One region of the Pseudoduganella sp. GW821-FHT12E03 genome, then DNA from elsewhere that is predicted to be linked to it. Evidence: predicted binding sites of a transcription regulator. Region 1 holds the regulator's gene; each other region holds the start of a gene.
The links. The regulator FNR, encoded in region 1, switches genes on or off when oxygen is low (the NO sensors DNR and NnrR bind a similar motif). The targets are predictions, from matches to a motif close to TTGATNNNNATCAA.
Positions count from the first base shown of each region.

Region 2: AC1RRC_RS02880 (DUF2249 domain-containing protein) is a predicted target of FNR. The motif match lies at 3,486-3,499, and genes of this name have one in related genera.
Region 3: AC1RRC_RS17135 (CehA/McbA family metallohydrolase) is a predicted target of FNR. The motif match lies at 2,623-2,636, and genes of this name have one in related genera.
Region 4: AC1RRC_RS25495 (universal stress protein) is a predicted target of FNR. The motif match lies at 6,229-6,242, and genes of this name have one in related genera.

Region 1 covers NZ_JBXAQJ010000002.1:826,746-834,659, reverse strand. The annotation lists gene AC1RRC_RS07350 (response regulator) at 1-252, opposite strand, end outside; gene AC1RRC_RS07345 (sensor histidine kinase) at 249-1,316, opposite strand; gene AC1RRC_RS07340 (response regulator) at 1,327-1,740, opposite strand; gene AC1RRC_RS07335 (sensor histidine kinase) at 1,737-3,236, opposite strand; gene AC1RRC_RS07330 (helix-turn-helix domain-containing protein) at 3,316-4,041, opposite strand; gene fnr (fumarate/nitrate reduction transcriptional regulator Fnr) at 4,069-4,872, opposite strand; gene chrA (chromate efflux transporter) at 5,015-6,361, opposite strand; gene AC1RRC_RS07315 (hypothetical protein) at 6,667-6,927, shown strand; gene AC1RRC_RS07310 (DUF4214 domain-containing protein) at 6,971-7,914, opposite strand, start outside.
Region 2 covers NZ_JBXAQJ010000001.1:738,452-746,365, forward strand. The annotation lists gene AC1RRC_RS02860 (hypothetical protein) at 72-278, shown strand; gene AC1RRC_RS02865 (pyridoxal phosphate-dependent aminotransferase) at 391-1,593, shown strand; gene AC1RRC_RS02870 (hypothetical protein) at 1,619-1,825, opposite strand; gene AC1RRC_RS02875 (permease) at 1,844-3,148, opposite strand; gene AC1RRC_RS02880 (DUF2249 domain-containing protein) at 3,180-3,428, opposite strand; gene ubiU (ubiquinone anaerobic biosynthesis protein UbiU) at 3,603-4,634, shown strand; gene AC1RRC_RS02890 (U32 family peptidase) at 4,645-5,634, shown strand; gene ubiT (ubiquinone anaerobic biosynthesis accessory factor UbiT) at 5,631-6,122, shown strand; gene AC1RRC_RS02900 (thiamine pyrophosphate-binding protein) at 6,199-7,002, shown strand; gene AC1RRC_RS02905 (hypothetical protein) at 6,965-7,231, shown strand; gene AC1RRC_RS02910 (methyl-accepting chemotaxis protein) at 7,603-7,914, shown strand, end outside.
Region 3 covers NZ_JBXAQJ010000006.1:219,151-227,064, forward strand. The annotation lists gene AC1RRC_RS17125 (XRE family transcriptional regulator) at 1-405, shown strand, start outside; gene AC1RRC_RS17130 (methyl-accepting chemotaxis protein) at 592-2,577, shown strand; gene AC1RRC_RS17135 (CehA/McbA family metallohydrolase) at 2,761-5,289, shown strand; gene AC1RRC_RS17140 (helix-turn-helix domain-containing protein) at 5,323-5,619, opposite strand; gene AC1RRC_RS17145 (hypothetical protein) at 5,860-6,315, shown strand; gene AC1RRC_RS17150 (hypothetical protein) at 6,328-6,717, opposite strand; gene AC1RRC_RS17155 (Panacea domain-containing protein) at 6,714-7,205, opposite strand; gene AC1RRC_RS17160 (hypothetical protein) at 7,333-7,548, shown strand; gene AC1RRC_RS17165 (hypothetical protein) at 7,619-7,914, opposite strand, start outside.
Region 4 covers NZ_JBXAQJ010000011.1:67,663-75,576, reverse strand. The annotation lists gene AC1RRC_RS25515 (sensor domain-containing protein) at 1-3,079, shown strand, start outside; gene AC1RRC_RS25510 (nitroreductase family protein) at 3,018-3,656, opposite strand; gene AC1RRC_RS25505 (ribose-phosphate diphosphokinase) at 3,688-4,602, opposite strand; gene AC1RRC_RS25500 (thymidine phosphorylase family protein) at 4,599-6,128, opposite strand; gene AC1RRC_RS25495 (universal stress protein) at 6,424-7,266, shown strand; gene AC1RRC_RS25490 (universal stress protein) at 7,319-7,914, shown strand, end outside.

The sequences.
Region 1 (7,914 bases):
GCTCAGCATCAGCACCGCCATGCGCGGATAGTCGCTGCGCAACTGGCGCAGCAAATCCAGCCCGTTTTTGCCCGGCATCTGGATATCGACTAGCGCCACGTCATATTCCTGTTCGCCAAGGCGCTGCAGCGCTTCGGTGGCGTTGCACGCTTCACCGCCCACCTCGATGCCGTCGGCCGTCCCCAGCATCAGGCGCACACCGTTGCGGGCAATCGCGTGGTCATCGACCAGCAAGACACGGATCGCACTCATGGAGTGGCCTCCAGCGGCAACTGCACGCGCAATAACGTGCCGCCCGCGTCGCCCGGCCGAATCTGCAATTCCCCGCCAAAATGGCGCACCCTTTCCTGCATACCGATAATCCCCCAGGATGCGCCATTGCGCAGCCGTTCTTCCGTAATCCCGACGCCATCATCCACCAGGGTGATCAGCAAACTGCCACCGTCGCGCCACGCATCGACCAGCACCGACGCCGCCTGCGCATGGCGCACCACGTTGGTCAATCCTTCCTGCACCACGCGGAACAGCATGGTGCTGCGGCCCGCGTCCAGTTCCAGCTCCGCGGCATCGGGTTCGATGCGGCAGGCGCAGCGCAGGCCGGAGCGCTGCGCCACCTGTTCCGTATGCCATTCCAGCGCCGCCCACAGGCCCAGCTGGTCGAGCACGCTGGGCCGCAAGTCGGTGATCACGCGCCGCACGGTGGCGATCGCGTCCTGCGCCAGCCCTGACGCTTCCGCCAGCAGCGGGTCGGCATGGCCGCCTGCCCGTTCGATGGCCACGCCGATATAGGCCTTAATCCCGGTCAGCAAGCCGCCCAGTTCATCATGAATTTCCTGGGCAATGCGCTTGCGCTCATCTTCACGGATGCTTTCCTGGTGCGCGGCCAGCTTGCGCAATTCCGCTTCCGCGCGCTGCTTGCCATCGAGCAGCCGCTGTTCGCGCAACATGCGCAAGATGGCGGCGGGCAATTGCGCCAGGTAGCGTCCCTCGCCATCCTTGACCAGGTAGTCGCGGGCGCCGCGCCGCATGGCTTCCGCCGCCACCATCGCGCTGTCGGCGCCGGTCAGCATCATGACCGGCGGCCCGGACGGCGGCAGTTGAGCCAGGAACTCCAGCCCGCTCATGTCGGGCAAGCCATAGTCGAGCAGGATGCAATCGACCTGGCCTTGCCGGGCAACGGTCAGTCCGTGCTGCCCGCTATCGGCTTCCACCAAGGTAAACGCTGCTTCCGGCGCCGCGGCGAAGGTGCGGCGGCACGCCATGCGGTCAACCACGTCATCCTCGACGATCAGCACATTGAGTGCGGGGCGTTCCATCGGTTCTCCCTCAGGGCATTTCACTGAGCGTCCAGTACATGTCGATCGACCGCACGATTTCCACGAAGCGGCGGTAATCCACCGGCTTGGCCATGTAGCCCGCCACTCCGAGATCAAAGCTGCGCACCTTGTCTTCCTGTTCTTCGGACGTGGTCAGCACCACCACGGGAATGCGGCGCAGCCGCTCATCCTGTTTTGCCAGCCGCAGGAACTCGATGCCATTCATGATCGGCATATTCAGGTCCAGCAAGATAATGCACGGTAAATCGCCGTCCGCCCGCGACAGCCAGTCCAGCGCGGCCTCGCCGTTTTCCATGCTGACCACCGGGTTGCAGACATGGATTTCCTTGAGTGCCCGCAGGATCGTCATGATATCGACCTGGTCGTCCTCGACCAGCAAAATCGGTTTGTTGGCTACTTTCATTCATTTTCCTGAAGAAGGGACGGCCGCACGCCGGCCGGCAAGGTGAACCAGAAGGTGCTGCCCTGGCCTATCACCGACTCGACGCCGACCCGCCCCTGGTACATTTCCACAATTTTTTTCACCAGCGCCAGGCCGACCCCGGTGCTTTCCACGCGGTCGCGTGGCGCCAGGGTCTGGAACAGCTGGAAGATCCGTTCAAAGTGGCGCGCTTCGATGCCGGGGCCATTGTCAGTCACGCTGAAGCGCCATTCCCCGTCCAGTTCGGCCCAGCCCACCGTGATCCGGCCGGCCGGCTTGTCCATGTACTTGATCGCATTCGAGATCAGGTTATGGAACACTTGCTGCAGCCGCGTCGGCTCCATCACCAGGACCGGCATGTCCGGCTGCACCGTGACCGTGATGTGCGGCGGCGGCGCCAGCAAATCCACCACGTCGGCCAGCATGCGGTTCACCTCCACCGCCACCCGTGCCTCCCTGACGCGGCCAACCCGGGAATACTGCAGGATGCCGTCAATCAGCGCGCCCATGCGGTGCACACGGTTGATCAGCAGGCGCATGTGCTCGCGGCCTTCCTCATTGAAGTGCTGGGCGTAATCGGTGGCCAGCCAGTCGGCCAGCGAGCCGATGCCGCGCAGCGGCGCTTTCAGGTCGTGCGACACGACATAGGCGAAATTCGTCAACTCCTCGTTGGCGCTGGTGAGTTCCTGCAACAGCTGGCGGTTTTCGCGCTCGGCTTCCTTGCGCTGTGAAATATCGCGCACCACGCCGGTGAACATGCGACGCGTGCCGAGCCACATTTCCGTCACAGTCAGTTCGATCGGGAAAATCGCGCCATCCCTGCGCCGCCCTTCCACTTCCCGCCCGATGCCGATGATCTTGCGTTCGCCCGTGGCGCGGTAATGCGCCAGGTAGCCGTCATGGCGGTCCCGGTGCGACGGTGGCATCAGCATCGACACGTTTTGCCCCGCGGCTTCCACTTCCGCATAGCCGAACAAGGCCTGGGCGGCGGGATTGAGGCGCTCCATGACGCCATGCTCATCAATGGTAATGATGGCGTCGGCCACTGAATCGAACACCGCGCGCATGCGCGCTTCGCTTTCCTGCAAGGCGGCTTCGGCCTGTTTGCGGGCCGTGATGTCGTGCACGATGGCCAGCACCAGCGGCGGGTCCGCGCTCAGCGGAGACAGGCTGACCTCGACCGGGAATTCGCGGCCGTCGCGGTGCACGCCGGACAATTCAGCCCCCGCACCCATGGCGCGCGGGCGCGGATGCGCGCTGAACCCGTGGCGCAAGCCGGCGTGCGCCGCGCGCAAGCGGGCCGGCACCAGCGTTTCCACCGGTTGCCCCTGCAATGCCCCGGCTTCATAGCCAAACAGGTTGCACAACGCGGGATTGGCCAGCACGATGTGGCCGCCGTGGTCTGCAATCAGCATGGCATCGCTGGCGGCGGCCAGCAGCCATTCCAGGTTGCGGCCTTCCATCACAAAATTATCCAACCCACTCCCCTTGTCGCCAACCCGGCACGTGACCTTTTCGCGCAGAATAGCACGGGAAGGCACGCCGGGTTAAGTGGCGCTACACCAGTGGTTCCTGGCAAACGCCCTCTGCCAGCGCCGCCAGCCGCGGCCCGTCCACGATGGTCAGGTGGCGGCCCGTCAGCGTGATCCATCCCGCTTTGCGGAAGCGCGCCAGCAAGCGGCACACGCATTCCATCGTCAAGCCCAGGTAGGCTCCGATTTCATCGCGCGACATGCGCAGCTGGATTTGCGTGGACGGCGCGCCGCGCGCCGCATAGCGCGCCCGCAATCCAACCAGGAACAGCGCCAGGCGCTGCTCGGCGCGCGCATTCCCCATCAGGAACAGGGAGGCCTGCTGGCGCTGGATTTCACGGCTCAGCGCACGGTGGAACTGGTCCATCAACGCAGGCACCGCCACCAGCAATTCACGCAACCGGTCAAACGGAATTTCACAGATTTCGCAGGTTTCGAGCGCCACCGCGTCGGTGTCATGACAGCCGTCGGCGATCGCATCGAGCCCCAGCAACTCGCCCTCCATGGGAAAACCCGTGAGCTGGCAATTGCCGTGCGCATGGCGCAGCGTTTTCAGGTGGCCGCTGCGGATGGCGTACAGCTTGACGAAAGCGTCGCCCGCGCGGTGCAGGTATTCGCCCCGCATCAGCGTGCGCCGTCCGCCCACGATGGTTTCCAGTTGCGCCAACTCGCCGGGCCGCAACCCGCCGGCCAGGCACAGGTTGCCCATCGCGCATTGGGAGCAGTCCGCCGGGTCCGGGGGCGCCGGCATGAGGCATTCAACGTGCATGACAACCCTTCAGGCGGCGCACGCCTCGGCGGCAATGGTGCTGTCCGCGCCGGGTTCCCGTCCGGTCGACAGGGCTTCCAGGCTGTCGCGGTCATGGAGCCGGATATCGCGGTTGTCGAGCTTGATCCAGCCCTGCTTGCGGAAACGGGCCAGCAGGCGGCTGACGCTTTCGATCGTCAGCCCCAGGTAGCCGCCGATATCTTCGCGCGACATGCGCAACTGGTAGCTGGCGGAGGAATAGCCGCGCGCCGCGTAACGCGCGCCCATGTTCAGCAGGAACAGCGCCATGCGCTGGTCGGCGCGCATACTGCCGCGGAATAGCATGATCGCCTGTTCGCGCTGGATTTCACGGCCCAGCACGCGGTGGAATTGCTGCATCAGCGACGGCGTCTGCATCGCCAGTTCCTGCAAGCGGTTAAACGGGATTTCGCAGACCTCACTGTCTTCCAGCGCGGTGGCGCTGCAGTTGTGCAAGCCCGAACCGATCGCATCCATCCCCAGCAAGTCGCCCGCCATGTGGAAGCCCGTCACCTGCTGCTCACCGTGGATATTGACTTGCGCCGTCTTGAAGTGGCCCAGGCGCACCGCAAACAGGCTGCCGAACGAGGCCCCCATGCTGAACAATTGCTCGTCGCGCGCCAGACGGCGGCGGCGGGCGATAATCTGGTCCAGGCGCGCCACGTCGCTGTCGGCCAGGCCTTGCGGCAGGCAAAAGCGGTTAAAGCTGCACAGCGTGCAATTGACCTTGCCCGATTTGGCGGCTGGCGCCACCGTGCTGGCGTTGGCGGCGGCGATGGGAATCACGGTATTCATGGGCTGCTCCTGTTCGGTGTGCGTTGCACGTCCTCGATGAACACCAGTATCGCGCTCCCGGCGCTGTCACGGTATCGGGCATTGCCATGAGTTAATGTAGGGGATCCGTGACAAGGCCTTGCCGCCTTGGCATGGCGCTGGCTTAACCCAGCGCCAGTTTCACGCCCAGTCCCGCCACCGCGCAGGCCGCAATCACGTGGATCACATTGCGCTTGTAGCGCAGCAGCGCCACCGCGGCCCCGGCGGCAATCACGGCCGACCACGGGTCGAAGCGCCCATGGAACCCCTCCGGCCACAACACGTGGTAGCCGAAAAACAGCGCCAGGTTCAGGATCACCCCGACCACGGCGGCGGTAATGGCGGTCAGCGGCGCCGTGAACTTAATGTCGCCATGGGTCGACTCCACCAGCGGGCCGCCGGCCAGGATGAACAGGAACGAGGGCAGGAAGGTGAACCACGTGACGAGCGCGGCGGCCGTTGCCCCCGCCAGGAATTGCGCGTCCGGCCCGAACACGGCCTTGACATAGCCGCCGACAAACCCGACGAACGCCACCACCATGATCAGCGGCCCCGGCGTGGTTTCACCCAGCGCCAGCCCGTCGATCATCTGGCGCGGCGTCAGCCAGCCATAGTGTTCGACCGCGCCCTGGTAGACATACGGCAGCACCGCATAAGCGCCGCCAAAGGTCAGCAGGGCCGCCTTGGTGAAAAACCAGCTCATTTGCGTCAGCGTGTGGTGCCAGCCAAAGAGCGCGGTCAGCGCGCCCATCGGCAAGGTCCACAGCGCCGCGCCGGCCACAACGATGAGCGCCAGCTTGCGCCAGCGGAAGCGCGCATGGGCCGGCGGCGGCGTGGTGTCGTCGATCAGCGCCGCGCCATACGACGCCTCGGCGCCGCCATGGCCGCCGCCGCCGCCAATGGCAAACGTGGCGGGCGCCATGCGGCCGCCGATGTATCCCGTCAGCGCGGCCGCCAGGACAATCAGCGGGAATGGCACATCGAAGGCGAAAATCGCAATGAACGAGGCGGCGGCAATCGCCCATAACGCATTGTTTTTCAGCGCGCGCGACCCGATGCGGTGCGCCGCCTGCACCACGATGGCGGTGACGGCGGGCTTGATGCCATAAAACAGCCCCGCCACCACGGACACGTCGCCAAACGCGATATAAATCCACGACAACACGATCAGGATCAGCAGCGATGGCAGGACGAACAGCCCGCCCGCCACGACGCCGCCCCAGGTGCGGTGCATCAGCCAGCCGATGTAGGTGGCCAGCTGCTGCGCTTCCGGTCCCGGTAGCACCATGCAGTAATTGAGCGCATGCAGGAAACGCCGTTCGGAAATCCAGCGGCGGTTTTCCACCAGTTCCTGGTGCATGATGGCGATTTGCCCGGCCGGGCCGCCGAAACTGATCAAACCCAGCTTCAGCCAAAAGGCGAACGCTTGCCAGAAACCGACCGGCGCTGGTTTGACGTGGGAAGGGTGCATCGGATCCATACAGTGATTTGAATTGGAGCAATCTTCGCATTGTACGAAGCGGACCGTATGCCCCATAGAATTATTTCAAATATGCTAATTCCCACGGCAAATAGTCAATGGCATAACCTTTCCGAAACCACATTATTAATGGCCTTGAATCTATTCACCCGAGTAACGTACATCAATTTCCACAAAATACTGAAAAACCGCACTATTCTGCAAAAAAGACCGGCGCACGATTGAATCGGGCCTTTTCGCCGCGTCCAAGAACGCTTAGGATGGAGGACTGCCCTCCTTAAAACTGGTGAATAGCTATGCAGCAACAAGAACATTTTCATATCTATGTCCGCACCATGACCGGCGAACGCCTGGCGTGGACGGAAACCACGACGTCGGATCTGGCAATGGCAGACGAAGCGTATTTGAACCTGATGACGCAACCTGATTTCGAAGGCAGTGATTTTGTCCTGGTGGCCGCGTTCGATGAACGCGTGTTTTGCGTCTATGACTTTTCTGGCGAGCAAACCCAGACCGGCTGGAGCACGGACTGGCTGCGCAACCGCCCGCTCCACTAACAACAAAGGCCGGCATATGCCGGCCTTGTTATTTCACGCTACCTCACCCCCATGGCTGGAATTCCACGCCATTGCTCATGACCCCGACCAGGTTCGCATAGTTTTCCTTGCTCTCGCTGAAATTGGCCAGCACATTGGCAAGTGAATCGCGGTGGCCGTTGAGCACATCGACCCAGTAGTCAAAGCCGGCCTGTTCGGGTGCACGGTGCAGCACATTCCAGTACAGGTTGCTGACGATGCTGGCATTGGTCGCGTTCGCGCCATAGCGCCCGGTGAACTCGGCCGAGTTCACGAAGGCTTGCGACACGTCGGTCAGGCTGGCGCCACGGTCCAGCTGGGCAATCCAGTACCCCAGCCCGGACTTGTCCGGGGTGCGGTTAAAGGCGGCCTGGTACAGCCGGTATGCCTGGCCGCCGGCGCCATCGATATCGAGCGCCAGATCGACGTCGCCGAAATCGAGCCGTTCCACGTTGACCAGCAAATCACTGCCCTCCGCGCCGGCTTTATCGGTCACGCGGAAGCCGCCGCCATCCTTGGCCACCGTGTAGTCGTTGCGGTTGCCCAGGTAATACGAGGAATCCGTGCCCCAGCCGCCATCCAGGAAATCATTGCCCTTGCCGCCATACAGCGAATCATCGCCGCTCATGCCATACATGTCGTCATCGCCCACGGTGCCGTCGAGCTGTTCACTACGCGGCGTGCCGCCGGTCACCGCGACCTTGCTGCTGCCAAGGTCTTCCAGGATGCCCAGCGTGACTTTCTGCTCGCCGCCACGGCTCCCCTGCACCCACGACGCGTCGACGTAATACGTGCCGGTATAGGGCGCGACAAAGCTGACATGGTCGCTGCCAAAGACGCCGCCGCCGTCATCCTCGGCAATCGCCTTGCCCATGTCATCAAATACCAGCAACAGTTTCGGATCGAGATAGCTGCCGGCCGTGATGGAATACACGGCGCCGGCCTGGCCCTGCCAGCTGAACACGGCAT
Region 2 (7,914 bases), on a different contig from region 1:
CTTCCCATGATGGGAATGATTAACCTGATCTTGCTGGCACACCTGGCCAGCGCCACTTCAAGGAGATCAGCATGAACTTTACCAATCGTTATACTTCCCGCCAGTCGGCCGCCACCGCCTGCGCCTGCCGCGCGTGCGCCGGTGCGGGGTGCGGCTGCGGTTGCGCGCCACAGGCAGCGGCGGCGCAATGCAGTTGCGGCCCGAACTGCGGCTGTGGCGATAATTGCCAGTGCAATGCGGTGGCCGCCGGTCCGTTGGCCGAGACGCGGGGACTGTAAGCGGCGGTGCGGTATACGGCGGCGTGGCGCCGTCCTATACCGCGCTGCGGGGTTTTCGCAGAACAGCGTTCCGCTATAATCGGAGCCCCGCCGTTCCGCCTGAAAGCACCGTATGAATCCGACCCAGCCTGAAGCTTCCCGCGCCCTGCAAGCCGCCGCCCGTGTGCAGGCGATCGAACCGTTCCGTGTCATGGAAATCATGAAGGCGGCCAGCGACGTGGCGAAGTCCGGTGTCGATGTGATCAGCATGAGCGTGGGCGAACCGGATTTCACGGCGCCCGAACTGGTGGCCGAAGCCGCCGTGCGCGCCATCCGTGGCGGCGCCACGCAATATACCGATGCACTCGGCTTGCCCGCGCTGCGCGAAGCGATCGCCGAACATTATCGCGCCGCGTTCGGGCTGGACATTCCCGCGCGCCGCATCATCGTCACGGCCGGCGCGTCGGCCGGGTTGCTGCTGGCGTGCGCCGCGCTGGTGTGCGAAGGCGATGAAGTACTGATGCCGGACCCCAGCTATCCCTGCAACCGCCATTTCGTTTCGGCGTTTGGCGGCAAGGCGGTTTTGCTGCCCTCCGGCCCGGAACAGCGCTACCAGTTGACGGCGGAGCACGTGGCGCAACACTGGGGCGCCGCTACCCGTGGCGTCATTGTGGCGTCGCCGTCGAATCCGACCGGCACTTCGCTGACGGTCGAACAAATGACGGCGTTGCTGGCGGCGGTCAAGGCGCGCCACGGCTTTGCCATCGTCGATGAGATTTACCAGGGCCTGTCCTATGGCCAGCCACCGCACAGCGCGCTGGGCCTCGATGACGATGTCATCACCGTCAACAGTTTTTCCAAGTATTTCAATATGACGGGCTGGCGCCTGGGCTGGCTGGTGGTGCCCGACGCGCTGGTGGGCGTGATTGAAAAACTGGCGCAAAACCTGTTTATTTGCCCGTCAACGGTGGCGCAGCACGCGGCGCTGGCGTGCTTCCACCCGGAATCGATCGCAGTGTACGAACAGCGCCGCCTTGAATTCCAGCGCCGCCGCGATTTCTTCGTGCCGGCCTTGCGCGAGCTGGGTTTCAGTGTGCCGGTGATGCCGGACGGCGCGTTTTATGTCTATGCCGATTGCAGCGCCGTGCCGCACCAGAGCGCCGGCGACAGTACCGCGTTTGTCATGGCGGTGCTGCGCGAAGCGGGGGTGGCCTTTGTGCCGGGCGACGATTTCGGTGTCGCCGCGCCACATCGGCACGTGCGCTTTTCCTATGCCACCGCTTATGACCGTATCGAGCAGGCCGTGGCGCGCATGGGCAAGCTGTTCGGGCGCTGATGGTGGACGCGACCGGGGGGCCAGGTCAGGCGGCGCGCTTGTTGCGGCGTGGCGGTTTGCCTGGCGCGCCGAACAGCGCCGCCACCATCGGGTCGCGCCGGATCACGCAAGTGTGCACCCGCCCGTGGTAGGGCCGGTCGTCCGCCAGCCGGTGTACCCGGTGGCCATCGGTGGTGACGGTGACGCTCATGGAAGGGCCGCGATAGGCGGGAAGGATCGGGGTACTCATCATCGTTCTCCAAGCAAAGTGTCAGGCAGGGCGCGGCAGGGGCGCGCCGGTCCCGTTGCGGCGCAGCCGCGCATAGACGCGCAGCGCGCACGCCAGGTTGGCGCACAATAAACAACACGACAGGCAAAATGCCGCCGCCGCCGGACGCGCCAGCCAGTCCGGCCGTACGCACGCGCCAAGCAACAGCGCCAGCGCCGCGGCGTGCACGCCGAATTGGCGCCGGGTCCAGGGATCAGGAATCATGGTTTTCACATCGGGCACACTGCGGCTGCCGCCTTGGACCGACTCCTGCAAGTGGTACCAGACCAGGAACGGCACGATCTTGTACAACATGCCGTTGATGGCGGAAAACGCGAATCCGACCACCAGCAGCACGCCCGGCACCAGCGGCGCCACGCTCATCGCGCCCACTGCGCCCAGCGTGCAGGCCGCCACCAGGCTTCCGATCGCCGTGTACCAGAACAGGCTGGTGACGTCCGGCTTGGGACGCTTGCGGCCCAGCAGCAGCGCGCCGGTGACGGCGCCGAACACCGCGAAGCCCGCCGCGCCCAGCACCACCCCGGCCCGTGTAAAGGTTTGCGCGGCGTGTTCCGCCAGGCCGCTCGCGACCGAGACGACCGCCAGCAAGATGAACATCGTGCTGGTGAAACCGCGCGTCATCCAGCCGGGATACAGCGCCGTCACCTGGAACATCGGCACCACCTGGTAAGCCACGCCGGCCACCAGCAAGCCGGTCCAGCCCAGCAAGCCCCAAGCCGCATGGATGTCAGTCACGTGGAGCAGCGGCAGCGGCAGCGACGAGGGCCAGGCAAACTGGCTGGCCAGCAGCACGCCCAGCACCACGGTGACCACCAGCGCGGCCAGCGCGGTGCGGATCGCCGCCACCATCGATGCCGCGCCATCGGCGTGGCGCTGCCACAAGCCGGCCGCGCACAGGCCGGTCAATCCCAGCAGCGCGGGCGCCAGCATTGCCGGCGCGCCGATGAACAGCATTGGCAGTTCAAACAGGAAGCCGCCTGCCAGGGCCAGCGTGCCGGCGCACAGGAGCGCATGGGCGGCGGCGCCGCAGCGGTGCTGCGGGATCGCGACACCGGCCACCGACGGCAGCATTTGCAGCAGGGAGCCCAGCATGGCCATACACAGGCTGCCCAGGGTCAGCAAGTGCGTGGCGGCCAGCATGGGTGAAGTCCAGCGGCTGGCAAAGGCGGCCGGCCCGGACCACAGCAGCACGCCGCCCGCCAGCAGGGCGAACAGCGGCGCGCACAGCAGGAAGCGCAGCGGCACCGACAGCGGAGGATTGTGGGAAAAGGTCAGGGCGCGCTGCATGGCAGATCCGAACGGGAACGGGTTGCGTGGCTCAGGCGGGGTCGCGCCAGATCAGCAAGCGGTAGCTGCGGTCTTCCTGCCAGCCGCCGTGGCGGCGGTAATCGTTTTGATCGAGCACCCGGAACAGCGGATGCGGCTCGCGGTCGAGTTTCACCAGCAGGGCGCCATGCTCCGGCAGCACCTCCAGTGCTTCGAGGATGGCCAGCATGGGTTCCGGCGGCTCCATGCCGGTGACGTCGATTTCGCTGGTGGCGGAGGGGAGGGTGGTGGTGTTCATCATGCGCTCTCTTCGGTATTGATCTGAATCCATTGTCACATTCAGTCAAGTCTTGCTTCCTTGATCAAAGTCAAGGAAAGCCGCGATAGGGGCGCGGTACAGTGCGTCGTGCCTGGCGGATTCCCCACCCTGCATGTTTGCCGGCCGTCCGCGGCCGGCTTTTTTTCACTCACTACCATGACCCAGACAGCCGTACCTGAAACCGCCCCGCCGATCGAACTGGTGTGCCCCGCGGGCAGCCTGCCGGCGCTGAGGGCCGCCGTTGACAACGGCGCCGATTGCGTCTATCTCGGCTTTCGCGACGCTACCAATGCGCGCAATTTCGCCGGCCTCAATTTCGACGATGCCGCCATTGCGCAAGGCATTGCATACGCCCACCGGCGCGGCCGCAAAGTCTTGCTGGCGCTGAACACCTACCCGCAACCGGGCGCCGTGCAATTGTGGCGCAACGCCGTGGGCCGCGCCGCGCAGGCCGGCATCGACGCCGTGATCCTGGCCGACCCGGGCCTGATGCGCTACGCGTCCGAACGCTATCCGGACTTGCGCCTGCACTTGTCGGTGCAGGGGTCCGCCACCAGCGCCGACGCCATCAACTTTTACCAGCGCCACTTCAACGTGGCGCGCGCCGTCCTGCCGCGCGTCCTGTCACTGGCCCAGGTTGGGCAGGTGCTGGAAAACACGTCGGTGGAAATCGAAGTGTTCGGTTTTGGCAGCCTGTGCGTGATGGCGGAAGGGCGCTGCGCGCTGTCGTCGTACGCCACCGGCGAGTCGCCCAATACCCACGGGGTCTGCTCGCCGGCCAAGGCGGTGCGCTGGGAGCCTGCCCCGCAAGGGCTGGAAGCGCGCCTGAACGGCGTGCTGATCGACCGCTACGCCGATGGCGAGAACGCCAGTTACCCGACCCTGTGCAAGGGCCGCTTCGATGTGGCGGGAGAAACCTATTATGCGGTGGAAGAACCGGCCAGCCTGAATACCCTGGAATTGCTGCCGCGCCTGATGGCGATGGGTGTGCGCGCGGTAAAAATCGAAGGCCGCCAGCGCAGTCCCGCGTATGCGGCGCAAGTAACGCGCGTGTGGCGCGAAGCGATCGACCAGTGCCGCGCCAACCCGGCGCGCTACAGCGTGCGCCCGGCCTGGATGGCGGAAATGAACAAAGTCGCGGAAGGCCAGCAGCACACGCTGGGCGCCTATCACCGCGCGTGGAAGTGAAAGGAATCCCATGTTGAAACTTGCGCTGGGCCCATTGCAGTATTACTGGCCACGCGACACCGTGCTGGCGTTTTATACCGGCGTCGCAGCCAGTGCGGCCGATATCGTATACCTCGGCGAAACCGTGTGTTCGCGCCGCCACGAACTGCGCCTGGCGGACTGGATGGCCGTGGCGGAGCGGCTGCAGGACGCCGGCAAGAAAGTCGTGCTGTCCACCCTGGTGTTGCAGGAATCGGGTTCGGACGCGGCGGCGCTGCGCCGCGTTGTGCGTAACGGCCATTACCAGGTCGAAGCGGGCGATATGGGGGCGGTGCATCTGCTGACCGGCGACGATGCGCTGCCCGGTGGCTTTATCGCCGGTCCCCACCTGAATATTTATAACGCGTGCACCTTGCACCTGATGCATGACCTGGGCGCGCGGCGCTGGGTGATGCCGCTGGAAATGGGCCGCGAGGGCCTGGCGGAGATCCTGCGCAAGCGTCCGGCCGGCATGGAAACCGAAGTGTTTACCTATGGCCGCATGCCGCTGGCGTTTTCCGCCCGCTGCTTTACGGCGCGCAACCGCAATTTGCCGAAAGACGATTGCCGCTTCAGCTGTATCGACTATCCCGACGGATTGCTGCTGGAAACGCGGGAAAAGCAGCCGTTCCTGGTGCTCAATGGCATCCAGACCCAGTCGGCCAAAGTCTATAACCTGGCCGGCGACCTCCCGGAGTTGCAGGAACTCGGGGTGGACGTGCTGCGTATCAGCCCCCAGTCGCGCGGCACCATGGAGATTCTGGCGGCGTTTGACGCGTTGCGGCGCGGCTTGGTGCCCGTGGCCGGCAGCCTTGAACCGGTCGCGCCGGACGGCGCGTGCAACGGCTATTGGCATGGCCGTCCCGGGATGGAGGGGATGCCGCCCGAGGGCGGCATCCCTGGCGCAATTGCGGCCCACGCCGGCATCGGCGGCAATGCCCGGCGCGCTGGCGCGGCCGTGGTGGAAGGAGCGGCATCATGAGCGCGCAGCCATCGCGGTCCGGCGCGGCCGCTCCGGCGCGCCCGGGCTTGCCGCCGCCACTGGCCGCGTTGCTGGGCCGCCTGCCGCCGTTTCCCGGTTCCGTGCTGTTTTGCGCGGCGCTGAACGTGGTGCTGCGGCCGCACTTGCCGGCCGACGTGCGGGACAGCTTGCAAGGGCGGCCGTTGCGCATCGCCGTCACGGACGCCGGCGTGGCGTTTGATTTCACCTGGCAGGGAACGCGCTTTGGCGCACTGCCGCGCGGCGCCAGGGCCGACCTGGAAATCGCCGCCAGCGCGGGCGACTTCGTGGCGCTGGCGCGGCGCGAAGAAGACCCGGATACGCTGTTCTTCAGCCGCCGCCTGGCCATGTCCGGGGATACCGAACTGGGCCTGCTGGTGAAAAACACCCTCGATGCGATGGAGTCGCCGCTGCCGCAAACGCTGCGCACCGCACTGTCGGACTGGCTGCGGAAGGCCGCTCCGCGCTAATGCTGACGGTCCCCGCCATCGTGCACGCGGTGGCGGAGCCGCTGGCGCAATCCGTCATCTCAGAAAAGGAATCCACATGAATAACTTGTCGATCGCGCTGCTGGAAGCCCTGAAAGCCCATGGCGCGCAAGCGCTGTTTGGCTTGCCGGGCGACTTCGTCCTGCCGTTTTTCCGCCAAGCCGAACTATCCGGCATCCTGCCGCTGCACACGCTGAGCCACGAGCCCGGCGTGGGGTTCGCCGCCGATGGCGCGGCGCGCTACCAGGGCGGTCCCGGGGTCGCCGTGGTCACCTATGGCGCGGGCGCGCTGAACCTGGTCAATGCGGTGGCCGGCGCCTACGCGGAAAAAGTACCGCTGGTGGTGATTTCCGGTGCGCCCGGCGCGCTGGAACGCGGCAACGGCTGGCTGCTGCACCACCAGTCGCGCAACCTGCAATCGCAGCTGGCGATCTTCCGTGAAATCACCTGCGACCAGGTGATCCTGGATGACACGAAGCAGGCGCCGGCGCTGATCGCGCGCGCGCTGCGCAATTGCCTGTCGCAGTCGCGGCCCGTGTATATCGAACTGCCGCGTGACATGGTCGATGCGCCGTGCGCGCCGGTGGTCCCGCTGCCGCCGCCGGCCTGGGATGCCGACGCGGTGCGGGCCTGCGCGCGTGAAGTGTTGCGGCGCCTGGCGGCGGCGGTCCGGCCGCTGCTGCTGGTGGGGATCGAGATCCGCCGCTGCGGCGTCGAGCACAAGGTGGCGCAACTGGCGCGCCTGCTGCGGGTGCCGGTGGCCACCACCCTGATGGGACGCGGCTTGCTGGCCGGGCAGGACGCGCCGCTGCTGGGGACTTACCTTGGCGCTGCGGGCGGCGATGGCCGACCTGCTCGATGACTTGCGGCAGGATTTCGTGGCGGAAGAACGCGTGTTGGCGGCGCTGCGCAGCCACAGCGCCGCCGGTCACATTGCTGAGCACGGCAATGTGCTGGCGCGGCTGGAAATGGCGTCCGACTCGGGTACCGAGGTTTGCCACCAGGCGCTGCGCGCCTTGCCCGGCTGGTTCCGGCACCATCTTGACCACTGGGATGCCCTGCTGGCGCGGGACTTGGGGCAGACGGGGTGATGCTGAGAAAAAGAGCCCGCCGAGCTCCGTCTGATGGTGATCTGGGACAATTGTCACATCCGCGCAAAGCCTGAATCTGTGATTGAAACCTAAAAGCCCACTTTCAAACGCAGTTCGTGCGGCGCAAAAAAAAGCCCGCTACGGAGCGGGCTGAATCCAATTCTGAGAGAGTTGGAGGAGACAGGTGTAATGATGCTGCATCGCGGCATATTTGTCCAATTTCAATTTCACATACTTGATATAGCCATTTCGTATAATGTTTAAAACAGGCAACAAGTATGCATGTTTGAATTGTAACGTGCTGGACCGATAACAAAAGTGGAGTTACTGTGCATGACGGGTCCCACCTATTCTGCGCGACGGAGGCTGCCATGCGCCATTTGTCCATCAAACAAGCATTTACCGCCACATTCCTCCTGACCCTGTTGCTCGCCGCCCTGACGTTCTGGGCCTTGCTGCGGATCTCCGACAAACAGGCTGCCGCCACGGCGGCCAGCCAGGCGCGCTACCAGTCCTATGTCCTGGCCGATGAATTGCGCCAGAGTTCGGATGATTTGACGCGGCTGGCCCGCACCTACGTGGTGTCGGGCGATGCCGCCTACGAAAAGCAATACATGGACATCCTTGATATCCGCAACGGCAAGAAAGCCCGGCCGGAGCACTATGAACGGATTTACTGGGAT
Region 3 (7,914 bases), on a different contig from region 1:
GACAAGGTCAAGCTGCGCCTGTCGGCCGGCATCAGTGGTTTCGGCGTCGAACCGGAAACCCATGACGGCAGCACCATCAGCATTCCGCGCGACTGGGCCGACCGCAATGGCTACAACCCGGAGCGCCTGATCGGTGTCAAGGTCCGGGGCGAAAGCATGGAACCGTCGCTGCATGAAGACGACCTGGTCATCATCAATACCGCCGACACCAGGCTGGTGGACGGCATGGTGTATGCGTTCAACTATGAAGGCGAACCGGTGGTCAAACGGCTGGCGCGCGACGCCGGACAGTGGTGGCTGACTTCCGACAATCCCGACCAGCGCAAATACCACCGCAAAGTGTGCCGTGGCGCCGATTGCATTGTGATTGGCCGTGTCGTGCGCAAAGAAAGCGACCGGATTTGACCATTTGTCTCCCAATCCTTCCGTACAGAAAGTTGATTCATTTCAACTAACAACCGCACGCGCATACAACACGTTCCTCGTAATCCACCGCAATAAAGCATAGAATCAACTTAAAAGTTGTGCCCAAAATAAAGATATTTCCGTACGGGGGATCACGTGAACATTAACGCTGTGCTGGACAGATTATTGCTCTGGCAAAAATTTATTATTCTGAGCGTTATCGCTTTGGTACTGGCAGGCATTCCTGCCACGCTGTATTTGCGCGAGGCCGGCAAGACCCTCGACGCGGCGCTGGGCGAGGAAGCCGGTCTGGCCCCGACCGCCACCATCCTGCAAGTGATTCAGTTGACCCAGCAGCATCGCGGCCTGTCCGCGCTGGTGCTGGGCGGCGTCGACGCTGTCAAGGACAAACGCGACGCCAAGCAAAAGGAAGCCGACCAGGCATACGAAAAATTCGATGCCCTTGTGAAAAGTTTCAACAATAAAGCCATCGACGAAGCGTGGGCCACGCCCAAGCGCGAATGGGAAGATTTACGCAACCGCGTCAGCAACCGCAGCATCACCGTGCCGGAAAGCTATGCGGCCCACACGGCGCTGGTACCAAAACTGCTGGTGGTCAATGATCTCACCGCTGACTTGTTCGGCCTGAGCCTGGACCCGGACGTGGACAGCTACCAGTTGATCCAGTCCATGTATTATCAGCTGCCCTACCTGACGGAAGAAACGGGCAAGATGCGCGCCAAGGGCGCGGGTTTACTGGCCAAGCATGAAGCCTCGCTGGAAGACCGGCAAGTGCTGGCCGCCATCATCGGCCGCGTCAATGATCGCCTGACCCAAACCAATGCCGGCTTGAACAAGGCGTTCCGCGCCAATCCGGCCCTGCGCGAGAAGCTCGAAGCGCAATGGCAGCAAGCCTATGACATGACCAATAAGGTCATGCAACTGGCCAGCACCCAGATCGTCCGCGCCGAAACGCTGGACTTCCCCGGCACCGAATATGTGGCGCAAACCACGGCCACCATCGATGCCCAGTTTGCCGTCAACCAGGCTGCCAGCAAACAACTAGACGCCATGTTAACCGCGAAGATCGCCGACTTGCGCCAAACCCGCTGGACCATGATCGGCACCATGCTGGGCCTGATCGCACTGGCCGGCCTGCTGGCGCGCATGATCGCGCGCTCGGTCAGCGTACCGCTGCAACAGGCGGTGGAGATTTCCGAGCGCATCGCCCAAGGCGACCTGACGTCGCACATCGAGACCCGCGGCAACAGTGAAACCGCGCAATTGATGCGCTCGCTGGCGGCCATGAACGACAGCCTGGTTGACATCGTCAGCAGCGTGCGCGGCAGTATTGATACGATCGGCCACGCCTCGAACGACATTGCCAGCGGCAATGCGGACTTGTCGTCGCGCACCGAAGCGCAAGCCTCCAACCTGGAGGAAACCGCCGCGTCGATGGAACAGATTACCGCGACCGTCCGCAACAGTGCGGAGAATGCGCGCGAAGCCGACCAACTGGTCGGCAGCGCCACGGCAGTGGCGGCGCGCGGTGGCCAGGTGGTGGCGCAGGTGGTCAACACCATGGGCGCCATCAATGACAGTTCGCGCCGCATTGTCGACATCATCAGTGTGATCGACGGCATTGCCTTCCAGACCAATATCCTGGCGCTGAATGCCGCCGTGGAAGCGGCCCGCGCCGGAGAACAGGGCCGCGGCTTTGCCGTGGTGGCGTCCGAAGTGCGTTCGCTGGCGCAGCGCTCGGCCAGCGCCGCCAAGGAAATCAAGGAATTGATCAGCGATAGCGTGCAAAAAGTTGAAGCGGGCAATGCGCTGGCCAGTGACGCGGGCAAAGCCATGCATGAAGTGGTGACCAGTGTCGAACGTATCACCGGCATCATGGCGGGCATCATGCTGGCGGCGCAGGAGCAAAGTTCCGGCATCCAGCAAGTGAACCAGGCCATCACGCAAATCGATGAAATGACACAGCAAAACGCCGCGTTGGTGGAACAGGCGGCGGCCGCCTCGGAAAGCCTGAAACAGCAAGCCTCGTCATTACAGGACGCGGTCGCCATCTTTACGTTGCATGAACGCGACGCTGGTTATTCTTACGAAAGCCCGTCACAATTAACCACTCGAAAGCTTTCTCTTGTTTCAATGAGCGGAATTGCATAATCCACCGGAGATTTTGTTCGATTTAAAACAAAATCTCCGCATTGTTTGATTTAAGACAAATCAAAGCGGTTTATAAACATTTCGTCTTAATTTCCAAGCTAATTTGAATTTGTCCCTCTTGTTTTGCAAGTGCATAGTGACCTCGCTGCCACTATTCACTTACCACTATTACAAGAGGGAATCATGCCTGCCTTACCTCGCCTCACCTTGCTGGCACTTGCCTGCGCCGCCACCGCCGCCGCGTTTGCCTCCGAAGCAGACCACCGCGAATTCGAAGCCACCCTGCACGCGCCCTACCGCACGCAAGCGCCCGCCAATGCGGCCGACCGCGACGCGCGCAGCTTTACCCTGGCGTTCAGCTATCCGCACGTGCAACAGGCGCAAGCCGTGCACTGGCAACTCGAATTGATCACACCCAACGGCGACGTGCTGCAACGGTGGTACGGCGTCGAAGCCCTGCATAAAGGCACGGTGCAAGTGAAAGTGGACTGGGATGGCCGCAGCGGCCGCGCCAGCCTGGCCGACGGCATTTACCAGGTGCGCCTGCGCGCGGTCTCGCTCGACGCGGCCGGCAGCCCGGCCGGCGTGGCGGACGTGGCCGTGCCGCAGGCGCTGGCCCGTCTTGACGCGGAAGTGCATGAACAGGAATGGGAACTGGCGCTCGGCCAGGCCCAGGCGCCCGTGATGCCGGCCTTTAACGCCATGCCGGCCGGCGCCAACAGCGCGGCCAAAGCCGCCAAGCAAGCCAAGGAAGCCCGGGAGTCCGGCAAGGAAGCGTCCGGCGCGGAAGGCGCCCAGCAGCGCATGCGCCAGGGCGCCGTCGCGGCCACCGCGTCCCTGCCTTACACGGTTTATTACGGCAACATGCACAGCCAGACCAACCACAGCGATGGCGGCGGCGCACTGGGTTCCTGCACCGGCGCCCAGGCGCCGCAAAGCGCCGCGTTCGGCCCGGCCGATGCGTATGCCTACGCCAAGGGCCGTGGCCTGGACTTCCTGATGACGTCCGAGCACAACCACATGTATGACGGCTCCGACAGCACCAACACCTCGGCCAACCCGGCCACCGCCAAGGCGCTGTACCAGTCCGGCCTGTCGGCGGCGGCCAACTACAACGCGGCCAATCCCAGCTTCCTCGGCATTTATGGCATGGAGTGGGGTGTCATCAACAATGGCGGCCACCTGAACATCCTGAACGCCGATGAACTGGTTGGCTGGGAACTCAACAGCAGCGGCCAGGTGCTGGCCGACACGCTGATCGCGAAAAACGATTACGCCTCGCTGTACACCTTGATGCGCCAGCGCGGCTGGCTGGGCCAGTTCAACCACCCGGAAACCAGCGGCCAGTTCCTCGTCAACGGCACCGCGCTCGGCTACAGCGCCGACGGCGACCAGGCCATGGCGCTGTGCGAAGTGTTGAATACCTCGGCGTTTTCCACCAACACCACGGAAACCGAAACCGGCCGCAGCACCTATGAAAGCGCTTGCAAGAAAGCGCTGGAAATGGGCTTCCACGTGGCGTTTTCCACCAACCAGGATAACCACTGCGCGAACTGGGGCGCGTCGTACACCAACCGCACCGGCGTGCTGATCCCGACCGGCACGGCGCTGACGCAAGCCAGCTTCATGGATGCGATCCGCGCCCGCCGCGTGTTCGCCACCATGGATAAATCCTCGCAGCTGGTGCTGACCGCCAATGGCCACGTGATGGGTGAGCGCTTCACGAATAATGGCGCCCTGACCCTGACCGCGAACTTCGCCAGCAGCAGCGGCAAGACCGCGTCCACCGTGCAAATCTTTGAAGGCGTGCCGGGCCGCAATGGCACCGTGACGCAACTGGCTTCCACCGCCAGCGCCACCATCACGCCGGCCAATGGCGAGCATTTCTACTACGCGAAAATCACGCAAAACGATGGCAACATCCTGTGGTCGGCGCCGGTCTGGGTGACCCAGGCCAGTGGCGGCCCGTCCGACACGGTGGCGCCGCAGGTTTCCGCGTCGTCGTCCGGCACGAGCGGCACGATCACCTTGGGCGCCAACGCCAGCGACAACGTCGGCGTGACCAATGTGGAATTCTACGTGGACGGCGCGCTGAAAGGCAGCGACAGCACCGCGCCCTATTCGCTGCCCTTGAATTCCACCACCCTGGCCAACGGCAGCCACACGCTGACCGCCAAAGCCTATGATGCCGCCGGCAACAGCATGACCTCGGCCGGCGTGGCATTCAGCGTCAACAACGTGACGGCGCAGCAATTGATCACCAATGGCGGCTTTGAATCCGGCAGCGCGTCGTGGAGCGCCACCAGCGGCGTGATCACCAACGACGCCAGCCAGGCGGCGCGCACCGGCAGCTATAAAGCCTGGCTGAACGGCTACGGCTCGGCCCACACCGATACGCTGTACCAGCAAGTGGCGATTCCATCCGGCGCCAGCAGCGCCAGCCTGTCGTTCTGGCTGAAAGTAGCGTCCGATGAAACCACCACCACGCAAGCGTACGACACCCTGAAAGTGCAAGTGCGCAATACCAGCGGCACGGTGCTGGCAACCCTGGCCACCTATTCAAACCTGAACAAGGGCAGCAGCTACGTGCAGCGCACCTTCAACCTTGATGCGTACAAGGGCCAGACGGTGCGGATTTACTTTGAAGGGATTGAGGGTTCAACGGTGCAGACGTCGTTCGTGATTGATGATGTGACGGTGAACGTGCAGTAAGAGCACGAAGCGGGGGCCCGCCTGCGGCTCCCGCTACAATTCGTTCTTCAACCCTTCCTTGCGCACGAACGACACTTCCAGGCCGAACACGGCGCCAATCTGGTTCAGCGTATTGATGGTCGGGTTGGCTATACCCCGTTCGATTTCCTTGATCACTTTGATGCTGACGCCCCGGTGCTCGGCAAACTCGGCCTGCGTCAGCCCGGACAGCGCGCGCATGCGCCGGACGGCATCGCGCAAGGTGACTTCCCCGCGTTGAATCGCGTCATACAGGGCCACCCGCTGAGCGCGCAGCGCTTCCCGGTCTGGCGGGTTGCGGCGTTTATCCATGGTCCGCTCGCAGTCCCGTGTAAATCTCCAGGTGACATTCCAATTTAGCACCTATAGGTATCTAATTTAAATGAATCTTCATACATATAGACACCTGAAGGTATCTAAAAACAAAATAGCGGTCAACCGCCATCCCAACAATTGCCCGAAGTCATTCCCTATTAATAAGTGCCTGATGGCAATGAAATTTGTGACATAATCACGTCTATATACTCAGCATCACCCCGCAGCAGGAATTTCATGTCTCACAGTTACGACCCCGCCGAATTGCTGGAATTGCTGGACTGGCAAGTCCAGACCAGCCTACGTCACATTGTTGGCACCATCATCATTGGCATTCTCGCAGGATGCCTGGTGGTATTTGGCGAACACAGCCTGGAACGCGCGCGCCCATTGTTTTCCGTGATCGACCAGAATTACGGCATGTGGCAAAACGGTTTTGGCTTCGTGACGATCCTGATTGCTTTCGTGTGGGTGGCCGCCATGCTGCAAAAACTCAGCCTGTACCAGGATTGCGTGCGCAAGCGGCAAGTCCAGCAGCGCGTGGTCGACCAGCACCGCGCCAGAGCAGAGGCGGCGCAGGAACGCCGCCGCCAGCGGGAACAGGAACAGGCGGAGCGTGAGGCGAAAGCCAATGTGCCGGTGCTGGCCGGTGGCGCGCTGCGCAAGCGCGGCGAAGGCCGCTTCGACTACTGATTCAACGCTTGCTTATTTCTTGCTGGCCGCGCCAAAAATAAAACTCAGCGCGGCGGTAATCAAGCCAATCAACCCTTTGCGGGTTTCCGCCAGTTCCGCATTCCCCGGGAAAAACAAGGTCACGAACACGCCAATCAGCGATACGCCCACCACGGCGCCCGCGATATTGGTCGAGGCCGCGCTGTTGGAACCAAAGAAACGGCCCAATACGCCCAGGTTCTGGCGGTTTTGCTCCAGCTGGAAAGTGGCGCTCGAGCGCCGATAGAAATCCGCTTCTTCCTGGGCCGTGACGTTGGCCGACGACGGCTGCATCGGCTCGGCGCTGGCATCGATGGTCGCGGACGCAATCGAAGGCGCCGCGCCCGGCGCTTCGGCCGGTGCTTGCTGGGTCGGGATCGTCAAGACTGGTGGGTCCTTTGCTGGGCGGTGTCGGCAGCCTGTTTGAAATGGCGCGCGATGGTCTCGAACGGTATCCCGGCATTGCGCACGCCGGCCGCGGCTTTCCAGGTCAGGTCCCACGGGCTGCCCAGCGCGTGCGTCATTTCCGACAGGCGGATGCCGGTGAACTGGCCGTATTGTTTCCAGACATTGTCGAGGAACTGGCGCAATTCCGTGTCCGCCGGCGCCGGCACTTCCCGGCCCTCTTCGCTGGCCTTGCTGTCGATTTCCGCGCTGCCGTAGCGCTTGAATTCATGGTACAGCGACGGGATCACGGGACCATACGGCCACGCTTCCACCGCTTCATCGATCAGCGGCTGCCCGGTATAGCCGGCGTACCAGCCGTTCGCGTAGTACACCAGCTTTTGCAGCTTCATGGGCGTCATGGCCTGCCCGCTGGCCTGGGCCAGATCGAGGAAGTAATTCGCAATGGCTTTGGGACTGTGCAACATGGCGTGTTTTCCGGTGTGGGTTGACTGACAGTTTAACACTGGGTGCCCATACAGCCAAATACAAGCGCGCGTGTACGGCGCGCGGCGTGCTAGACTGGCATAACCACTCTTTGCATGGGAGGATCTGATGGCTGCAGCACACGACACTTATACCCGCCGGCAAGGCCTGCGGAAAACCTACGACGTGGATTTCACCAGCATGCGTTACACCATCTCGCTGGAGGGCAAACAGCTCAAGCAAGTCGAGCTGCCGCTGGAGATGCTGGCTGCCTGCGGAGGCGAAGCCAGCTGGAAGATGGCGGTGGCGGATATTGAGAATTTGCGGGGGATGACGGAGCATTGAGGCTGGCGTGGTTGGCCGGTGATGAGGGCAGCTTGGCTGCCCTTTTTTCATGCCGAAATCTCGCCAATACTTACAAGCTCATCCCCACCCACAGCGACACCCAAGGCTTTGAAGCAGTTGGGTCAGCGGCTTTATCGGTCTTACTTAAAAAATCTTTACCGTACACCATCCCGGCGCTGAACTGGCTATCCTTAATGGTGGTAATTGTTACGCCAACCGCGCTGGAAAATGCAGCTTTGGTTTCTGTCGCTTTACTGACCGGATCTGTGATTGGCACCATACCGAGTCCAGCTGAAACTATCGGCATAATTTCAAATCCCAGGAATTGGAGCATGCTATGGCGGACGCCCATATACGGTGCCGCGG
Region 4 (7,914 bases), on a different contig from region 1:
CCGCAGCCGCTTCATCTCCCGCGCGATCGCGCTCTACGTCGCCACCGCCACAGCCTGGATCCTGCTGTCGGACGACTTGCTGCGGTTCGCCACCGACGCCGGCGCGGGCACCGCACTGGCCACCGCGAAAGGCATATTCTTTGTTTGCGCCTCGGCGGTCGCCCTGTATTTTGCCTTGGGCGCGGTACCCGCGCCGCACACCGCCACGGCGCGGATCGAGGCGGCGCCCCCCACACCGGCCGCGCGCCCGCTGCATCGCCTGCTGCCTTATGGCTGTGCCGCCGCCGTGATGCTGACCACCATCGCCATGTGGCGCCACCTGCCCGGCGCGGCCGGCATGGAGTACACCACGCTGGTGCTGCTGATGCCCGGGATTATCGGTTGCGCGGCGTTCGGCGGTTTCGGCCCGGGGCTGCTGTCCACCGGGATGGCGGCGCTGGCCGCCGCGGGCGCCGGAGCCGTCGCCCGCCAGGACACCCACGCGCTGCAGTTGGCCTTCCTGGTGCTCAGTGGTGTGCTGGTCAGCGCGCTATGCGCCAGGCTGCGCACAGCGCTGCGGGAAACCGAATTACAACGCGGCATGCTCGACAGCGTCGTCTCCGGCACCTCCGACGCGATCTTCGTCAAGGACAGCGCGGGACGCTATGTGTTCGTCAATACCGCCGCCGCCCGCTACCTGGGGCGTTCGGCAAGCGACATTATCGGCCGCGACGACACCGAACTGCTGCCGGCCGATGCCGCCGCCCAGTTGCACGCCCGCGACGGCGCCGTGATGGCGGAGTGCAAGCTGCACACCGTGGAAGAACAATTGACCATGCCCGAGGGCGGCGCCCTGGTTTTTCTCACCACCAAGGGCCCGGTGACCGACAGCGCCGGGCAGGTGCTTGGCCTGTTCGGTATCGCGCATGACATTACAGAACGCAAGCGCGCCGAACACGCCCTGCATGTCAGCCAGGAGCGGCTGCAAACGGTGATCGACGCCACGTGCGACGGTGTCTGGGACTGGAACCTGCGCGACGATACGCTGTTCCAAACCGCCAGCATCAGCCGCCTGACAGGCATTGCCCCCGGCACTGATGCACTGGACCGGCTGATCAGTTCGGTTCATCCGGACGATGCCGCCCCCCTGCGCGAACATCTGTACAACCACCGCTGCGGCCTGCTGCCGGACGTGGATATCGACTTCCGCATCGTTCACACCAGCGGCGCTGTCGCCTGGGTCAAGGCCCGCGGCAAAGTCGTGGAAAGGCAGGCTGACGGTACGGCGCTGCGCATGGCGGGAACCATTTCCGATATCACGGAACGCAAGCAATTCGAGCTGATGCAGCGTGAAGCCGCCACCGTCTTCGCCAGCAGCCACGAAGGCATCATGGTGGTGGACGCGTCGCTGCACATTGCCCGGGTGAATCCCGCCTTCGAACGCATCACCGGCTATACCGCCGTCGAGGTCATCGGCGGCCATCCTGCCCTGCTGGCATCGGGGCGCCATACCAAGGCGTTTTACCGGGAGCTGTGGCAGGCGGTGCTGAACAATGGTTTTTGGCGCGGAGAAATCTGGAACAAACGCAAAAATGGACAGGTCTATCCCGAATTACTCACGATCACCGCCGTGCGCGACCAGAACGACGCCATCGAACATTATATTGGCGTGTTTTCCGATATCAGCCACATCAAGGCGCACCAGGCCGAGCTCGATCACGTCGCCAATTTCGATCCGCTGACCGGCTTGCCCAACCGCCGGCTGCTGGCCGACCGCCTGGACCATGCGATCCAGCGCACCAACCGCACCGGCAGTTCGCTGGCGGTCTGCCTGCTCGACCTGGACGGATTCAAGGACATCAACCAGCGCTGGGGCCAGGCCGCCGGCGACCGGCTGCTGGTGCAGATCGCGCGGGCGCTGTCGGCCGTGATCCGGGCCGACGATACCCTGGCGCGCCTCGGTGGCGACGAATTCGTGCTGCTGATGTCCAATGCCGGCACGCCCGGGGAATGCGCGCAAGCGCTGGACCGCGTGCTGGCCGCCATCCGGGCGCCGCTCGACCTGGGTTGCACGATGGCCCGCATATCGGCCAGCATCGGCGTGGCGCGCTACCCGGATGACAATGGCGACGCCGATGCGCTGCTGCGGCATGCCGACCAGGCCATGTACCAGGCGAAGGAAAACGGGCGCGACCGCTACCAGCTGTTCGATCCGGAAAGCGACCGCCTGGCGCAGCAGCACCACCTGGCCCTGCAGGGCCTGCGCCTGGCGCACCAGCGCGGCGAGTTCACGCTGCATTACCAGCCCAAGGTGGACTTGCGCAGCGACGCGGTGGCGGGCGCGGAAGCGTTGATCCGCTGGCAGCATCCGGTACGCGGCCTGGTGCCCCCCGGGGAATTCCTGGGGCACCTGACGGGCACCCCGCTGGAGCTCGAGGTCGGCGCGTGGGTCATCGACACCGCCTTGGCGCAGATGGCGGCATGGCATGCCGGCGGCCTGCACCTGCCCGTCAGTGTCAATGTCAGCGCCGGCCAGTTGCTGGCGCCCGGTTTCAGTACCGCGCTGGCCGCGGCGCTGGCCCGCCAGCCCACGATCAGCGCCTGCGACCTGCAACTGGAAATCCTGGAAAGCACGGCCATCGAAGACATGGAACAAGCCATGCTGGTGTTGGCCGCCTGCCGCGACCTCGGCGTGCAGTTCGCGCTGGACGACTTCGGCACCGGGTATTCGTCACTGACTTACCTGCGCAAGCTGCCGGTCGACACCCTGAAGGTGGACCAGAGCTTCGTGCGCACCATGCTGGAGGACCGCAACGACTATGGCATCGTGTCCGGCGTCATCCGCCTGGCCCATGCACTGGGGCGCGATGTGGTGGCCGAAGGCGTCGAAACGGCAGCCCACTGCGACGCGCTGCGCGCACTGGGCTGCGAAGCGGCGCAAGGCTACGGCATTGCCCGTCCGATGGCGCCGGAGCGGCTGGTGGAATGGTGCGCCGCGCGCCAAACGGCGCCGGCATCGATGGCGGTTGCGTGCAACGTTACAACCAGGGACTCCGGGGCGGCGCATTGCGCGGCAGCCCGACCGGTTGCCGCAGGATGACACAGGCGCCCCCCTCCAGTCCCATGGCCCGCGCCAGCACGGCGCGCTCCGGCGGCACTTGCATGTTGGTGGCCAGGTTTTCGGCGGCGCAAAACACGCTGACGTTCTGTGCCATGAATCCGGCATCGAGCGCCGCCTGCCAGAGCCGGTCCGGCGCCGGCACGCCGGTCATGCGCGCCAGGTCGGCCACATAAATCAGCTCCAGTGGCGCTGCGGGCCCGTCATGCCCGCCAGCGCCGCGCAAGTCGGCGTCGCCGCACCGGATCAGCACCATGCCGGCGGCGTCGAACCGGTACAAGCCGGTGGCCATGGCGACATACAAATCGATGGCCGCGCCGCCGCAGACCGATGGCGCGGTCCGCAACGCGGCGCCGTCACGGTTGCAGCCGCATGCGGTCCACAGCAGGCGCGACAAGCGGTACTGCGGCACCGGCTCCGGCGCAAATGCATGCTGGGAGTGGCGCAGCAACAGGATATCGCGCAGCGCGATGCCCAGTGCACTGAAGTCCGCGTCCAATTCGAGCGCTTCGCGGCCGATCAGCGGCATGTCGGAACGGTGTTCATATCGGTTATCCATGGTCAGGCTCCTTTGGCAATACGCGGCGCCACTAGCGTGCGGCGCACAACTGCCGGGCCGCATCTGCCAGCGCCGGCAACACATCGATACAATTGGACGGGTGCGGCACGGTGTTGCAGCTGACGATGCGGGCCGGGCCTGCCGCGCGCAGCACGTCCAGCGCGGCGCCGCCAAACAGCGCGTGCACCACCACGCAGACGGGCGGCGGCAATGCCGCGTCCCGCAACAGTCGTACCGCCGCGGCCAGCGTACAGCCGCTCGAAGCGATATCGTCGATCAGCACCGGGACGCAATCCTGTACGGCGCGCCAGTCCGGCACATCCGCGCTGACCGCCACGTCGTTGTCGCCGTGACGCTCCTTGCGCAGCACCACGTACGGACAATGCGCCAGGCGCGCCACCTGGCTCACCCATTGCGCGCTTTCCTGGTCGGGACCGACGAGCACGGGACGCGCCACATTGGCAGTCACCCATTGCGCGATGGCCGGCGCGGACTGCACTGCCCGCGCCGGAATACTGTAGGGCTGCGACAGGCTGGCGTAGCGATGCAAATGCGGGTCGGCCGTCACCAGCCAGTCTGCACAGCCCGAAAGCAACCGCCCCACGTGCAGCGCCGTCACGCCCTGGCCAGGCGCAAAGCGGGCGTCCTGCCGCATATACGGCAGGTAAGGCAGCACCAGGCCGACACTGGCCGCCCCCAGTTCCCGCGCCACGCAGGCGGCCAAGTACAGTGCAAACAACCTGGCATCCGGCGTCTGGCCTCCATCCTGTGCCAGCGCCGCCACCAGCACCACATCGCGCCCGGCGACATCGGCCTCGAACCGCGGGCAGCATTCCCCATCGGGAAAGCGGTGCAACTGCAATCCAGCGGGCTCGCCGGGCAAAGCGGCGGCCAGTCCGGCGATCCAGCCTTGCGCACCGGGCAAGGCAAACAGCAATGGCTTCATGGCGCCTCCACGATCGTAAACAAATGGTCCTGCTGTTCGGCATAAGCCATGGCGTAGGCCAACTCCCCCGGCGATTCCGCATGCAGGGTCAGCAGCGGCTGCCCCACTTCCACCCGGGTTCCCAATGGCGCGTGGAACACCAGCCCGGCGGCAGGCGCCTTGGGCGCCCCGGCCAGCTTGGCGGCGCGCGCCAGGGCCCGGTTGTCCACCGCCACCACCCAGCCCGCGTGCGCGGCGCACAGCACTTGCGTGTGGCGGGCGCGCGGCGGCGTGCGCAGCCCGCCCTGGGCGTCGCAGATATCCTGGAACTTGCGCCATGCCGCGCCGCCGTCCAGCGCACCGGACGCCATGGCCAGGCCGCCGCCAGGCGGCGCCCGGCCGCCCAGTTCCAGCAGGTAGCCTGCCAGCAGCAACCCGCGTTTGCGCAGATCGACCGGCGCCCCCGGCTGGTTTTGCAGCACGGCCAGCGCGTCACACGCCTCCAGTGCCGGCCCGATGCCGCGCCCGACCGGCTGTTCGCCATCCGTCATTTCGATACTGACTGTCATGCCCAGTTGCCGGCCCACCTCCACCAGCCGCTGCCCCAGCCGCCCCGCCGCCTCCGGCGAACGCACCTTGGCGGTGCGCCCGACCGGGATGTCGATCAGCACATGGGTCGAGCCCGCCGCGGCCTTCTTGGACAGGATCGACGCCACCAGCAAGCCATCGCTGTCCAGTCCCAGTGGCCGCTCGACCCGGATCAGCAAATCATCCACCGGACTTAACTGCATGGCGCCGCCCCAGGCGATGCAGCCGCCCTCCCGCTCCACCACGCGCCGCATCGCCGCCAGGTCCAGCGCCACCGGCGCCAGCGTTTCCATCACGTCGGCCGTGCCGGCCGGCGACGTGATGGCGCGCGACGAGGTCTTGGGAATCAGCAGGCCGCAGGCGGCCACGATCGGCACCACCAGCAAGGTCGTGCGGTTTCCCGGCAAGCCGCCCACGCAGTGCTTGTCCGCCACCAGCGGCGCCTCCCAGTGCAGGCGCTGCCCCGCAGCGATCATGGCCGCGGTCAGCGCATGGGTTTCAGCGGCATCGAGCCGGTTGCCGGAACAGGCCGTGATCATGGCGGCCAGTTCAATTTCCGAATAGCGACCCGCCGCAATGTCGGACACGATGGCTCCGGCCACGTCACGCCCCAGCGGGCGGCCGAAAATCTTGGCCTGGATGGCGCCGAACGACAGCAAGGGTGGTGCGTGCACCGCCACCATGGCGTCGCCATCGGCGCCGTCCAGCGCGCGCCAGGCCGCTTCCGACACGCCGATCTCATCAAGCGCCAGGAGCGGGGCGTGCACCACGTTGAGCGTGGCGACAATCGTCCGGGTTGGCGCATCCTGGCGGTGGATTTCCAGCCGCGATTGCGCCTCGAAACCCTCGGACCGCACAATCGGCGCATCGGACCGCAGGTACACCACGCACTGCTGGTAGGTGTCGATGCCCAGCCGGCGCAGGCGCAGGCCGGCGGCGCCGGCGAAGTTGCGGTTCATGACGGTTCCTTTCGACGGCCGCCGCGGCAACCGGACTGGCTACCCCTGCGCCGCTAGCCCACACAATACCGCCGGGGAATATACAAGTCAGGCACACGATTTGACCAAGATCAAATTGCCGCCAGAAACAGCCGGCGCAACGGATACCACATGACGATTTGATTTAAATCATGGAATTCATTATTCAACCCGCCCAAACTGCTATGCAGCATGTCAGACATCAAGGTAGTGGAAGCGCAATCTGCCATGCCGTCAGGCCGCATCACTTTATTTCAACGCAACGAGGGAGTTCACCATGTCCTATCGCACGATTTTGGTCCACGCGGATAATGCCGAGAATGCCGCCGCACGCTTTCAGTTGGCGGCCGGCTTGGCGCTGCAAGAGAGCGCACACCTGGTCGGCGTCGCGATGACGGGCGTTCCCAGGCAGATGTCATCCGTCAATATGTTCGAAGGCAGCGGCCTGATCATCGCGGACTGTGTGCGCCATGCGTCGGAACGCACAAACCAGGCGCTCGCCCGGTTTAGCGACGTCACGGCCAGGGCCGGCATGCCGGCCAGCGAAACACGCCTGCACAATGACGATGAATACACCGGGCTGTGCCTGCAGGCGCGTTATGCCGATTTGGTGGTGTTGGGTCAACCCAATCCCGACGACCATGGCGAGGGTGGCCTGCTGCTCGATTTGCCGGCGCACGTGATCCTGCACTCCGGCAGGCCGGCGCTGCTGGTGCCCTATGCGGGCCGGTTCCCGTCCTGCGGCAAGCGTCCGCTGATCGCCTGGGACGGCAGCCTGGAAGCGGTGCGCGCCATCACGGCGGCGCTGCCGCTGCTGCGCCGCGCGGAGCAGGTCACCGTGGCCATGTTCAACGCCGAGGTGGGCAGCGACGCGCACGGCGAGGAACCGGGCGCCGACATCGCCTTGTATCTCGCGCGGCATGGCGTCAAGGTCGAAGTCATGCGTTCGCCGACACCGATCGACGCTGGCAACGCCATCCTGTCGCTGGCCGCCACCATTGGCGCCGACCTGCTGGTCATGGGCTGTTATGGCCACAGCCGCCTGCGCGAAAAAATCCTCGGCGGCGCCACCCGCACCGTGCTCGCCACCATGACCCTGCCGGTGCTGATGGCGCACTAACCGTCGCGCCCGCGCATGCGGCCGGCCTGCGATTGAACCTGGGGAGAATGCCATGCAATACAAGACTATCCTGCTGCACGCCGACAATGCGCGCAGCGCCGCGGCCCGCCTGGAGCTGGCCACGCAACTGGCGGAGCAACAGCAAGCGCACCTGGTGTGCGCCGCCATGACCGGTATTTCACGCTTCGTTTACCGTGGCAAGGACGGCGGGGCGCGCGATTTCATCCGCCCGGACCTTGCCGAGCGCGCGCGGCAAAGCGCACAGGTGACGCTCGACCGCCACGCCGCCCTGGCCGAACGGCTGGGCGTACAGTCATGCGAACACCGGCTGGTCGATGACGACGCCTATGGCGGGCTCACGCTGCAGTCGCGTTATGCCGACCTGCTCGTCGTCGGCCAGGCCGACCGCGACGATCCGGCCACCGGCGCGCTGCTGCAAGACTTGCCCGAGTATGTCATCCTCAACAGCTGCCGGCCGGTACTGGTGGTCCCGTTCGCCGGCGCCTTCCAGCCGGCCGGCAAACCGGTTCTGGTGGCCTGGGATGGCAGCAGCCAAGCCACGCGCGCCATCACGGGCGCCCTTCCCTTGCTGGTCAATACTGCCGGCGTGACGGTGGCGCTGTTTGATGCGGCGAGCGGGGCCGATGA